DNA from 2 places in the Streptomyces sp. NPDC023723 genome. Region 2 is predicted to be linked to the other one. Evidence: riboswitches for the same ligand, from Rfam matches in the RefSeq annotation. Region 2 holds a riboswitch; the other holds the start of a gene.
The links. A riboswitch is a leader RNA that binds a small molecule or an ion and turns the genes downstream of it on or off. The one in region 2 is predicted to bind S-adenosylmethionine.
Positions count from the first base shown of each region.

Region 1: linked by a shared signal. The riboswitch ahead of AB0G32_RS30310 (aminotransferase class V-fold PLP-dependent enzyme) and the one ahead of thrC (threonine synthase) in region 2 are both predicted to bind S-adenosylmethionine.

Region 1 covers NZ_JBFAAP010000040.1:45,615-50,487, forward strand. Annotated here, with positions in the region: gene AB0G32_RS30300 (cytochrome bc complex cytochrome b subunit) at 1-518, shown strand, start outside; gene trpD (anthranilate phosphoribosyltransferase) at 641-1,705, shown strand; SAM riboswitch class IV at 1,783-1,899, shown strand; gene AB0G32_RS30310 (aminotransferase class V-fold PLP-dependent enzyme) at 1,942-3,315, shown strand; partial or broken gene AB0G32_RS30315 (glycerate kinase) at 3,249-3,431, opposite strand; gene AB0G32_RS30320 (response regulator transcription factor) at 3,445-4,110, opposite strand; gene AB0G32_RS30325 (ATP-binding protein) at 4,107-4,873, opposite strand, start outside.
Region 2 covers NZ_JBFAAP010000001.1:182,705-187,577, reverse strand. Annotated here, with positions in the region: gene AB0G32_RS00945 (cold-shock protein) at 22-225, opposite strand; gene AB0G32_RS00940 (ubiquitin-like small modifier protein 1) at 644-919, opposite strand; gene thrC (threonine synthase) at 978-2,264, opposite strand; SAM riboswitch class I at 2,279-2,420, opposite strand; gene AB0G32_RS00930 (glucosyl-3-phosphoglycerate synthase) at 2,576-3,520, shown strand; gene AB0G32_RS00925 (trehalose-6-phosphate synthase) at 3,563-4,873, shown strand, end outside.

The DNA of each region.
Region 1 (4,873 bases), on a different contig from region 2:
ACCGTCCGCGCAACGCCCCGACCCGCACCGCCTTCGGTGTCGCCTGGGTCACGGCGTACATGATCATGCTGGTCGGTGGTGGCAACGACATCTTCGCCACCCACTTCCATCTGTCGATCAACGCGGTCACCTGGTTCGTCCGGGTCGGCTTCTTCGTCGGTCCGGTGCTCGCCTTCGTGATCACCAAGCGGGTCTGCCTCGGCCTGCAGCGCCGGGACAAGGAGAAGGTGCTGCACGGCCGCGAGTCGGGCATCATCAAGCGGCTGCCGCACGGTGAGTTCATCGAGGTGCACGAGCCGCTCAGCCAGGAGCAGCTGTACACGCTCACCGCGCACGAGCAGTACCAGCCGGCCGAGATCGGCCCGGGCGTCGACGAGAACGGGGTCGAGCGGAAGCCGAAGAGCACCCAGAAGCTCCGGGCCAAGCTCAGCAAGTCCTACTACGGCGAGGAGTCGCAGATTCCGAAGCCGACCGTCGAGGAGTACAAGGAGATCACCAGCGGCCACGGCCATCACTGATCTCTGAGCGTCGCCACGCCACGGCGAAGGGCCCCGTCCGGTGTTCGGACGGGGCCCTTCGTCATGCCCCGGGGCTGGATAGGGTGGGACCGACTCTCCCTACGACATCCCAGGAGCGGCTGATGAGCGCTGTGACCCCCGCCGGAGGCGACACCGCGGCGGCCCGCTCCTGGCCCGCCCTGCTGAACGGACTGCTGGACGGCCGGGACCTGTCCGCGGACGACACGGCATGGGCGATGGACACGATCATGCGCGGCGAGGCGACCGACGCGCAGATCGCCGGGTTCGCGGTGGCGCTGCGGGCCAAGGGCGAGACGGTGGACGAGATCGGCGGCCTGGTCCGCGCGATGTACGAGCACGCCCATGTGATCGAGGTGCCCGGCGACACGGTCGACATCGTCGGCACCGGCGGCGACGGCGCCAAGACCGTCAACATCTCCACCATGTCGGCGATCGTCATCGCCGGCACCGGGGCGAAGGTCGTCAAGCACGGCAACCGCGCGGCCTCCTCGGCCTCCGGCGCCTCCGACGTCCTGGAGAAGCTCGGCATCAACCTCCAGCTCACCCCGAAGCGGGTGGCCGAGGTCGCCGAGGAGGCCGGCATCACCTTCTGCTTCGCCGCGAAGTTCCACCCGGCGCTGCGCCACGTGGCCGCCGCCCGCGGCCAGCTCGGCATCCGGACGGTCTTCAACTTCCTCGGCCCGCTGACCAATCCGGCCAAGGTCCGCTCCCAGGCGATCGGGGTGGCCGACGCCCGGATGGCACCGATCATCGCCGGGGTGTTCGCCGAGCGCGGCAACTCCGCGCTGGTCTTCCGCGGCGACGACGGGCTGGACGAGCTGACCACCACGGCCACCTCCCGGGTGTGGGTGGTGCGGGACGGCGCGGTGACCGAGGAGGCCTTCGACCCGCGCGCCGTCGGCCTGGAGATCGTGCCGGTCCAGGCGCTGCGCGGCGCCGACGCCTCCTACAACGCGGACGTGGCCCGCCGGCTGCTCGGCGGCGAACCGGGCCCGGTGCGGGACGCGGTGCTGCTCAACTCGGCGGCGGCCCTGGTGGCCCTGGAGCCCGGCACCGGACCGCTGGCCGACCGCATCCGGGCCGCCATGGCCCGCGCCGCCGAGTCGATCGACTCGGGCGCGGCCGGGCGGGCGCTGGAGCGCTGGGTGGCCGCCAGCAACGCCTGACCGGCGGATGTGACGTGCGTCCCGCGATCCGGGCACGGGTTGCGGGACGACGATCACCTCGGTTACGTTTTCGACCAGGTCATGAGTGACAGTCATCAGGCCCCGGCCGACTGTCCGGCAACCCTCCGTCCGTGGCGGGGTGCCCCGGGTGAAGACCAGGCCGTGGACAGCAGGGTCCGCGGCAAGCGCGGATCCCTCACAGATCAGGGGTCCTGGTCTTGAGGAGTGTGTCCGACGTGTCCGTCCCCACCGCTGTCTCCGCCCCGCTGGCCGTCCTCGGCCGGGACGTCACCGTGCCGCTGGTCACCGGCGGCGAGGTCACCTACGCCGCGCTCGACTACGCCGCCAGCGCCCCCGCCCTCCAGCGGGTCTGGGACGACGTGGCCGGCTACGCGCCGTACTACGGCAGCGTGCACCGGGGCGCCGGGTACCTCTCCCAGCTCTCCACCGACCTGTTCGAGAACGCCCGCCGCACCGTGCACGACTTCCTCGGCTGCCGGGGCGACGACCAGGTGGTCTTCACCCGGTCCACCACCGACTCCCTCAACCTGCTGGCCGCCGCGCTGCCGGCCGGCTGCCGGGTCTTCGTCTTCGAGACCGAGCACCACGCCTCGCTGCTGCCCTGGCGGCACGCCGAGGTCACCTGCCTCGACGCCCCGAGCACCCCCGCGCAGGCCGTCCAGACCCTGGAGCGCGCCCTCGCCGCCCGCGAGCCGCACGGCCCCGCCCTGGTCTGTGTCACCGGCGCCTCCAACGTCACCGGCGAGCTGTGGCCGGTGCGCGAACTGGCCGCCGCCGCGCACGCGCACGGCGCCCGGATCGTCCTGGACGCCGCCCAGCTCGCCCCCCACCACCCGGTCGACGTCCGCGACCTGGACGTCGACTGGGTCGCCTTCTCCGGGCACAAGCTGTACGCCCCCTTCGGCTCCGGGGTGCTGGCCGGCCGCGCCGACTGGCTGGCCGAGGCCGAGCCGTACCTCGCGGGCGGCGGCGCCAGCCGCAAGGTCGCCCGGCGCGCGGACGGCGGCGTGGACGTGGAGTGGCACGAGGGCGCCGCCCGGCACGAGGCCGGCTCGCCCAACGTCATCGGCGCCTACGCCATCGCCGCCGCCTGCAAGGCCCTCACCGAGGCCGGGTTCGACGAACTGGTGGCCCGGGAGCGGTACCTGATCGAGAAGGTGCGGGCGGGCCTCGCCGAGGTGCCCGAGGTGCGGGTGCTGTCGCTGTTCGGCGACGACGCCCCGCGCGTCGGCGTGCTCTCCTTCGTCGTCGACGGCTGGAACAGCTCCCACTTCGCCGCCGCCCTCTCCGCCGAGTACGGCATCGGGGTGCGCGACGGCCTGTTCTGCGCCCACCCGCTGGTGCGCACCCTGCTCGGCAGCGACCCGGGGACCCAGGGCGAGTGCGGGGCGCCCGAGGCCGCGCCCGGCGAGCGGTCCCTCAACGCGGTCCGGGTCAGCTTCGGCGCGGGCACCCCGGACGAGCACGTGACGCGGTTCGTGACGGCGGTGACGGAGCTGGTGCGGGACGGCGCCCGCTGGAACTACCGTACGGAGGAAGGGCGTTGCGTGCCCGACCGGTCCGCCGCGGCCGGTACGTCCGCCGCCTGACCCGGTAGCCGGGCACCCAGCAGGATCATCCGCAGGGCCCGCTCGGTGGCGTCGGCCAGGAGTTCCGCGCCGCGGGACAGCGCCTCCGCCAGGGCCAGTGAGCCGGGCATGAAGGAAACTTCACCCGGCTCAGCGGCAGGGCAGCCGGTAGCCCATCCCGCGTACCGTCTCCACCGCCTGCGCGCCCAGCTTCTTGCGCAGCGCCCGGACGTAGACGTCCACGATGTTGGAGCCGGGGTCGAAGTCGTAGCCCCAGACGTGGGAGAGGATCTGCTCGCGGGACAGCACCTGCCCCGGGTGCCGCAGGAACAGTTCGAGGAGCACGAACTCCCGGGCCGTCAGGTCGACCGTCCGGTCCCCGGCCCGGGCCCGCCGGGTGCGCAGGTCCAGGCCGAGCGAGCCGGACCGCAGCACCGTCACCTCGGGCGCCCGGGCCGCCGTGCGCAGCCGCAGCCGGATCCGGGCGAGGAGTTCCTCGAAGCGGAACGGCTTGGTCATCCAGTCGTCGGCGCCGCCCTCCAGGCCGGCCACCGTGTCCCGGACCGAGTCCCGCGCGGTGAGCACGATCACCGGGGTGGTCACCCGGGCCTCGCGCAGCTCGCGCAGCACGGTGAAGCCGTCCCGGCCGGGCAGCCCGATGTCCAGGACCACCAGGTCGAAGCCGCCGGTCAGGGCGTAGTCGTAGCCCGCCTCGCCGTCGGCCGCCACGGTGGTGGTGAAGCCGTTGGCGCGCAGGCCCTTGCGGACGAAGGAGGCGATGCGTTCCTCGTCCTCGACGATGAGGATGCGGTTCAAGGGTGTGCCTCTTCCAGAGTCGTGAGCGTGCCCATGGTGAGGACGAAGGTGGCGCCGCCGCCCTCGGTGCCGCACAGCCGGACCCGGCCGCCGTGGCCCTCCGCGATCGCCTTGACGATCGACAGGCCGAGCCCGGCGCCCGAGCCGCGCGCGCCGCGCCGGGCGGCGCCGCGCCGGAACCGTTCGAAGATGACGCCGGCGTCCTCGGGCCGCACGCCGGTGCCGGAGTCGGCGACGTACAGCTCCACATGTCCGTGCCGGACCCGGGAGCCGATCCGGATCGGCCGGCCGGGGGCGGTGTGCTGCACGGCGTTCTGCGCGAGCTGGACCATGGCCTGGGTGATCCGCTGCGGGTCCAGCAGGGCCTCCCCGTCGGCGACTTCGGCCAGCACCCAGTCCTGCTCGCCCAGGGTGCGGGCCTTGACGTAGACGTCGGCGGTGAGTTCGGCGAGCTGGACCGGCTCGGGGGTGACGAAGTCGGGACGTTCGGCCTTGGCGAGCAGCAGCAGGTCCTCCACGATCCGGCTCATCCGGTCCAGTTCGTCGGTGACCAGGCGTATGGTCTCCTCGCGTTCGGCCGGCTCGTCGCCCATCAGTTCCAGATGGCCGCGGACGATGGTGATCGGGGTGCGCAGCTCGTGCCCGGCGTCGTCGACGAACTCGCGCTGCGCGGCGAAGGCCCGCTCCAGCCGGTCCAGCATCGCGTTGAACGTCTCGGCGAGCGCGGCCACGTCGTCGTGGCCGTGCACCGGAATACGGCGGG
Region 2 (4,873 bases):
TCGCTGCGGTGGTCGCGCGTATCAGGCAGAGACGCGGACCATGTCGGCCTGCGGGCCCTTCTGACCCTGCGAGATCTCGAACTCGACCCGCTGGCCTTCTTCAAGGGTGCGGTAACCGTCCATCTGGATCGCGCTGTAGTGGACGAAAACATCCGCACCACCGTCGACCGCGATGAAGCCGTACCCCTTCTCCGCGTTGAACCACTTGACGGTGCCCTGAGCCATGCCTAACTCCCCTATTACTGGCCCTTGCACAGATCCGCACTTCGCGAATCCGGGTCAGACCTCGCCCCCAAGGTTGCGGAGGCGTGCGCCGGAACGCGTCGACCGCGGCCGAATGTATCTGTCCAACTGCCCTCTGCAACAGGTCAATTGGACGAGAAATCCGGACGGGAGCGGTCCGGAATATGGTGAGAATTCGTCCGATTCCAGGGCAAGTCGGGCCACATGAAAGCCACAAAAGCCGCAAAGAATGCCCACAGTTTGGCTACATCTAGTCGGGCGGGCGGCAGAAATTCGGAGCTCGCGCTTCGGTGATCAGCAGCGCGTTCCCCAACTGTACCGCGCTCAACCACATGGAATTGCCCCCTCCGCTTCTATTGCGGAGGGGGCAATTCAGGGGAACGGTGCGTGACCGGCCGGGTCAGCCGCCGGCGACGGCGGGAATGATCGAGACGCCGGCCCCGTCGGGGGTCGCGGTCTCCAGGCCCTGCTCGAAGCGGACGTCGTCGTCGTTGACGTACACGTTGACGAACCGGCGCAGCTTGCCCTGGTCGTCCAGGACCCGGGCGGCGATGCCGGTGTGGTTCTTCTCCAGGTCGGCGATGACCTCGCCGAGGGTGGCCCCCTCGGCGCTCACTTCGGCCTGCCCGCCGGTGTAGGTACGCAGGATGGTGGGGATGCGGACAGAAACGCTCACTTCAGACCTCCGGTCAGGGGATGTACGCAGGGGCGCGGGGAACGCGGGGAACTGCGCGTCACGCCAGCCCCGCCGCACGGAACGATTCGAGGTTCGGCCGGATCGTCGCCGTGAGCCCGGTCCCGGCGACGGCGTCCAGCGTCTTGAGACCGTCCCCGGTGTTCAGCACGACAGTCGTCAGGCTCGGGTCCAGCAGACCCGCCTCGACGAGCTTCTGCGTCACGCCCACGGTGACCCCGCCCGCCGTCTCCGCGAAGATCCCCTCCGTGCGCGCCAGGAGCTTGATCGCCGCGACCACCTGCTCGTCGGTCACGTCCTCCACCGCGCCGCCGGTGCGGCGCGCGATGTCGAGGACGTACGGGCCGTCCGCCGGGTTGCCGATGGCCAGCGACTTGGCGATGGTGTCCGGCTTCTGCGGGCGGACCACGTCGTGGCCCGCCTTGAACGCCGTGGACACCGGCGAGCAGCCCTCGGCCTGCGCGCCGAAGATCTTGTAGGGCTTGTCCTCGACGAGCCCCAGCTCGATCAGTTCCTTCAGCCCCTTGTCGATCTTCGTGAGCTGGGAGCCGGAGGCGATCGGCACGACGAGCTGGTCGGGCAGCCGCCAGCCGAGCTGCTCGCAGATCTCGTACGCCAGGGTCTTGGAGCCCTCGGCGTAGTACGGCCGCAGGTTGACGTTGACGAAGCCCCAGCCCTCGCCGGCCGAGTCGCCGATCAGTTCCGAGCAGAAGCGGTTGACGTCGTCGTAGTTGCCCTCGATGCCGACCAGCTCGCCGCCGTAGATCGCGGCCATGACGACCTTGCCCTGCTCCAGGTCGTGCGGGATGAACACGCACGAGCGCAGGCCGGCCCGGGCGGCGGCGGCGCCGACCGCGCCGGCCAGGTTGCCGGTGGAGGAGCAGGACAGGGTGGTGAAGCCGAAGGCGCGGGCCGCTTCCAGGGCCTGGGCGACGACGCGGTCCTTGAAGGAGTGCGTCGGGTTGCCCGAGTCGTCCTTGACGTACAGGCCGCCGGTGACGCCGAGCTCGGCGGCGAGGCGGTCGGCCTTGACCAGCTTGGTCCAGCCCGGGTTGATGTTGGGCTTGTCGGCCACGTCGGCCGGTACGGGGAGCAGCGGCGCGTAGCGCCAGATGTTCGCGGGGCCCGCCTCGATGCGCGCACGGAGCTTCTCGGTGTCGTACCCGGAGAAGTCGTAAGCGATCTCCAGCGGGCCGAAACACTCCTCGCAGGCGAAGACCGGACCGAGGGGTACCCGGTGTCCGCATTCACGGCAGGAGAGCGCCGCGGCGGGGCCGAGATCGACAGCGGCAGCGGAGGTGGTGTTTTCGGCGGTCTGCACAGCCATGGAGGCGAGGCCCTTCCTCATCTTCCTCACGACGCATCTCGCCGTGAGACGGATTTGGCACCTTCCCGAGCCGGGAGCCTCGCATCTTCACGAGTGCCGGCTGGAGGGTTGCCGGGGCTTCATCGGGCCGTGTCCCTCTGCCCCTCTGGATGAGCTGTATGTGGTTGTCAGCGGCGGCCACCCCCGACATGCGATGGTCATCCGCGTTGTTCAAGACTGTAACCGAAGGCCAGGACAGTTGAGATAGTCGTCCGATGCGCGAGATGGATCACACCCGCGACACGTGGTCCGTACAGGGAGGAGCCGGGACCGTGCTGGAAGAAGTCGAGCGGTGGCTGAACGCGCGCTCCTGGTCCGTGTCCGACCGTCCGCTGCACCAGATCCTGGCCGCCAAGCAGCGCACGGGGCAGTCGGTCAGTGTGGTGCTGCCGGCGCTGAACGAGGAGGAGACGGTCGGTGACATCGTCGCGGCGATCCGGCACGACCTGATGTGCCAGGTGCCGCTGGTCGACGAGATCGTGGTGGTCGACTCCGGGTCGACGGACGCCACCTCGAAGGTGGCCACGGCGGCCGGCGCGCGGGTCGTGCACCGCGACGGCATACTCCCGCGGGTGCCGCCCGTGCCCGGCAAGGGCGAGGTGCTGTGGCGGTCACTGCTGGTGACCGGCGGCGACATCGTGGCGTTCGTCGACGCGGACCTGAAGGAGTTCTCGTCCGACTTCGTCACCGGCATCGTCGGCCCGCTGCTCACCGACCCGGACGTGCACCTGGTCAAGGCCATGTACGACCGTCCGCTGGGCGCCGCCGCGGGCCAGGGCGGCCGGGTGACGGAACTCATGGCCCGCCCGCTGCTGAACATGCACTGGCCGCGGCTGGCCGGGTTCGTGCAGCCGCTGGGCGGCGAGTACGCGGCCCGCCGGTCGCTGCTCGAGCAGCTGCCGTTCCCGGTCGGGTACGGCGTGGAGCTGGGCATGCTGGTGGACGCGCTGCACCTGGTGGGCCTGGACGCGCTGGCCCAGGTGGACGTCGGGGTGCGCAGGCACCGGCACCAGGACGGGCAGGCGCTGGGCCGGATGGCCGCCGCCATCTACCGCACCGCGCAGCTCAGGCTGGCCCGGGGCCATCTGATCCGGCCGTCGCTGACCCAGTTCGAGCGCGGCGCGGACGGATTCGAGCCACGCACCTTCTCGGTGGACACCGAGGAACGGCCGCCGATGCTGGAGATCGCCGAGTACGCCCGGCGCAAGGTCGCGTGAACGTACGTTTGAGCTGTTCGCGGCCGGGCTAGGTTGAGGCGTATGGCTTCCACCTCTTCGTCATCCTTCGGTGCTGCTCAGGTGCTGGTGGCCTCCAACCGGGGCCCCGTCTCGTACGAGATCCAGGAGGACGGTTCGCTGCGGTCGAAACGCGGCGGCGGCGGACTGGTCTCCGGGCTGTCGGCGATCGGGCCGGACGCGGGGGCGCTGTGGGTGTGCTCGGCGCTGTCCGACGGCGACCGCGAGGCGGTGCGGCGCGGGGCCGGCGAGGACGGCGTGCGGATGCTGGACGTCCCGGCCGAGGTGCACGCGGACGCGTACAACGGGATCGCCAACTCGGTGCTGTGGTTCGTGCACCACATGCTGTACCAGACGCCGCTGGAGCCGGTCTTCGACGCGGAGTTCCGGCGGCAGTGGGCGTCCTACGAGGCGTTCAACCGGGCGTTCGCGCAGGCGCTGGCCGAGGAGGCCGCCGAGGGCGCGGCCGTGCTGGTGCAGGACTACCACCTGACGCTGGTGCCGGGGATGCTGCGCGAGCTGCGCCCGGACGTCAGGATCAGCCACTTCTCGCACACGCCGTGGGCGCCGGTGGAGTACTTCCGGATGCTGCCCGACGACATCGCCGCCCAGGTGCTGCGCGGGATGCTGGGCGCGGACCGGCTGGGCTTCCTCACCCGGCGCTGGGCGGACGCGTTCACCGGGTGCTGCGAGGCGCTGGTGGGCGGGCTCGGGGAGACGGTGATCGGTGTGCACGGGCTGGGCGCGGACGCGGACTTCCTGCGGAAGCGGTCGCACCAGGCCGATGTGGACGAGCGGATGGCGGCGCTGCGGGAGCAGATCGGGACCGGGCCGGACGGCGGTCCGCGCCGGACGGTCGTGCGGGTGGACCGGACCGAGCTGTCGAAGAACATCGTGCGCGGGCTGCTGGCCTACCGGCGGCTGCTGGCGGACCGGCCCGAGTGGCGCGAGCGGGTGGTGCACGTCGCGTTCGCCTACCCGTCCCGGCAGGACCTCGCCGTCTACCAGGAGTACACGGCCGAGGTGCGGCGGGTCGCGGAAGCGATCAACGAGGAGTTCGGTACGGCGGGCTGGACGCCGGTCGTGCTGCACGTCAAGGACGACTTCGCGCGGTCGCTGGCGGCGTACCGGCTGGCGGACGTGGCGCTGGTCAACCCCATCCGGGACGGGATGAACCTGGTCGCCAAGGAGGTGCCGGTGGTCTCCGACGAGGGGTGCGCGCTGGTGCTGTCCCGGGAGGCGGGGGCGTACGAGGAGCTGGGCGAGGACGCGGTGGTCGTCAACCCGTACGACGTGACGGGGACGGCCGAGGCGCTGCACACGGCGCTCGGCCTG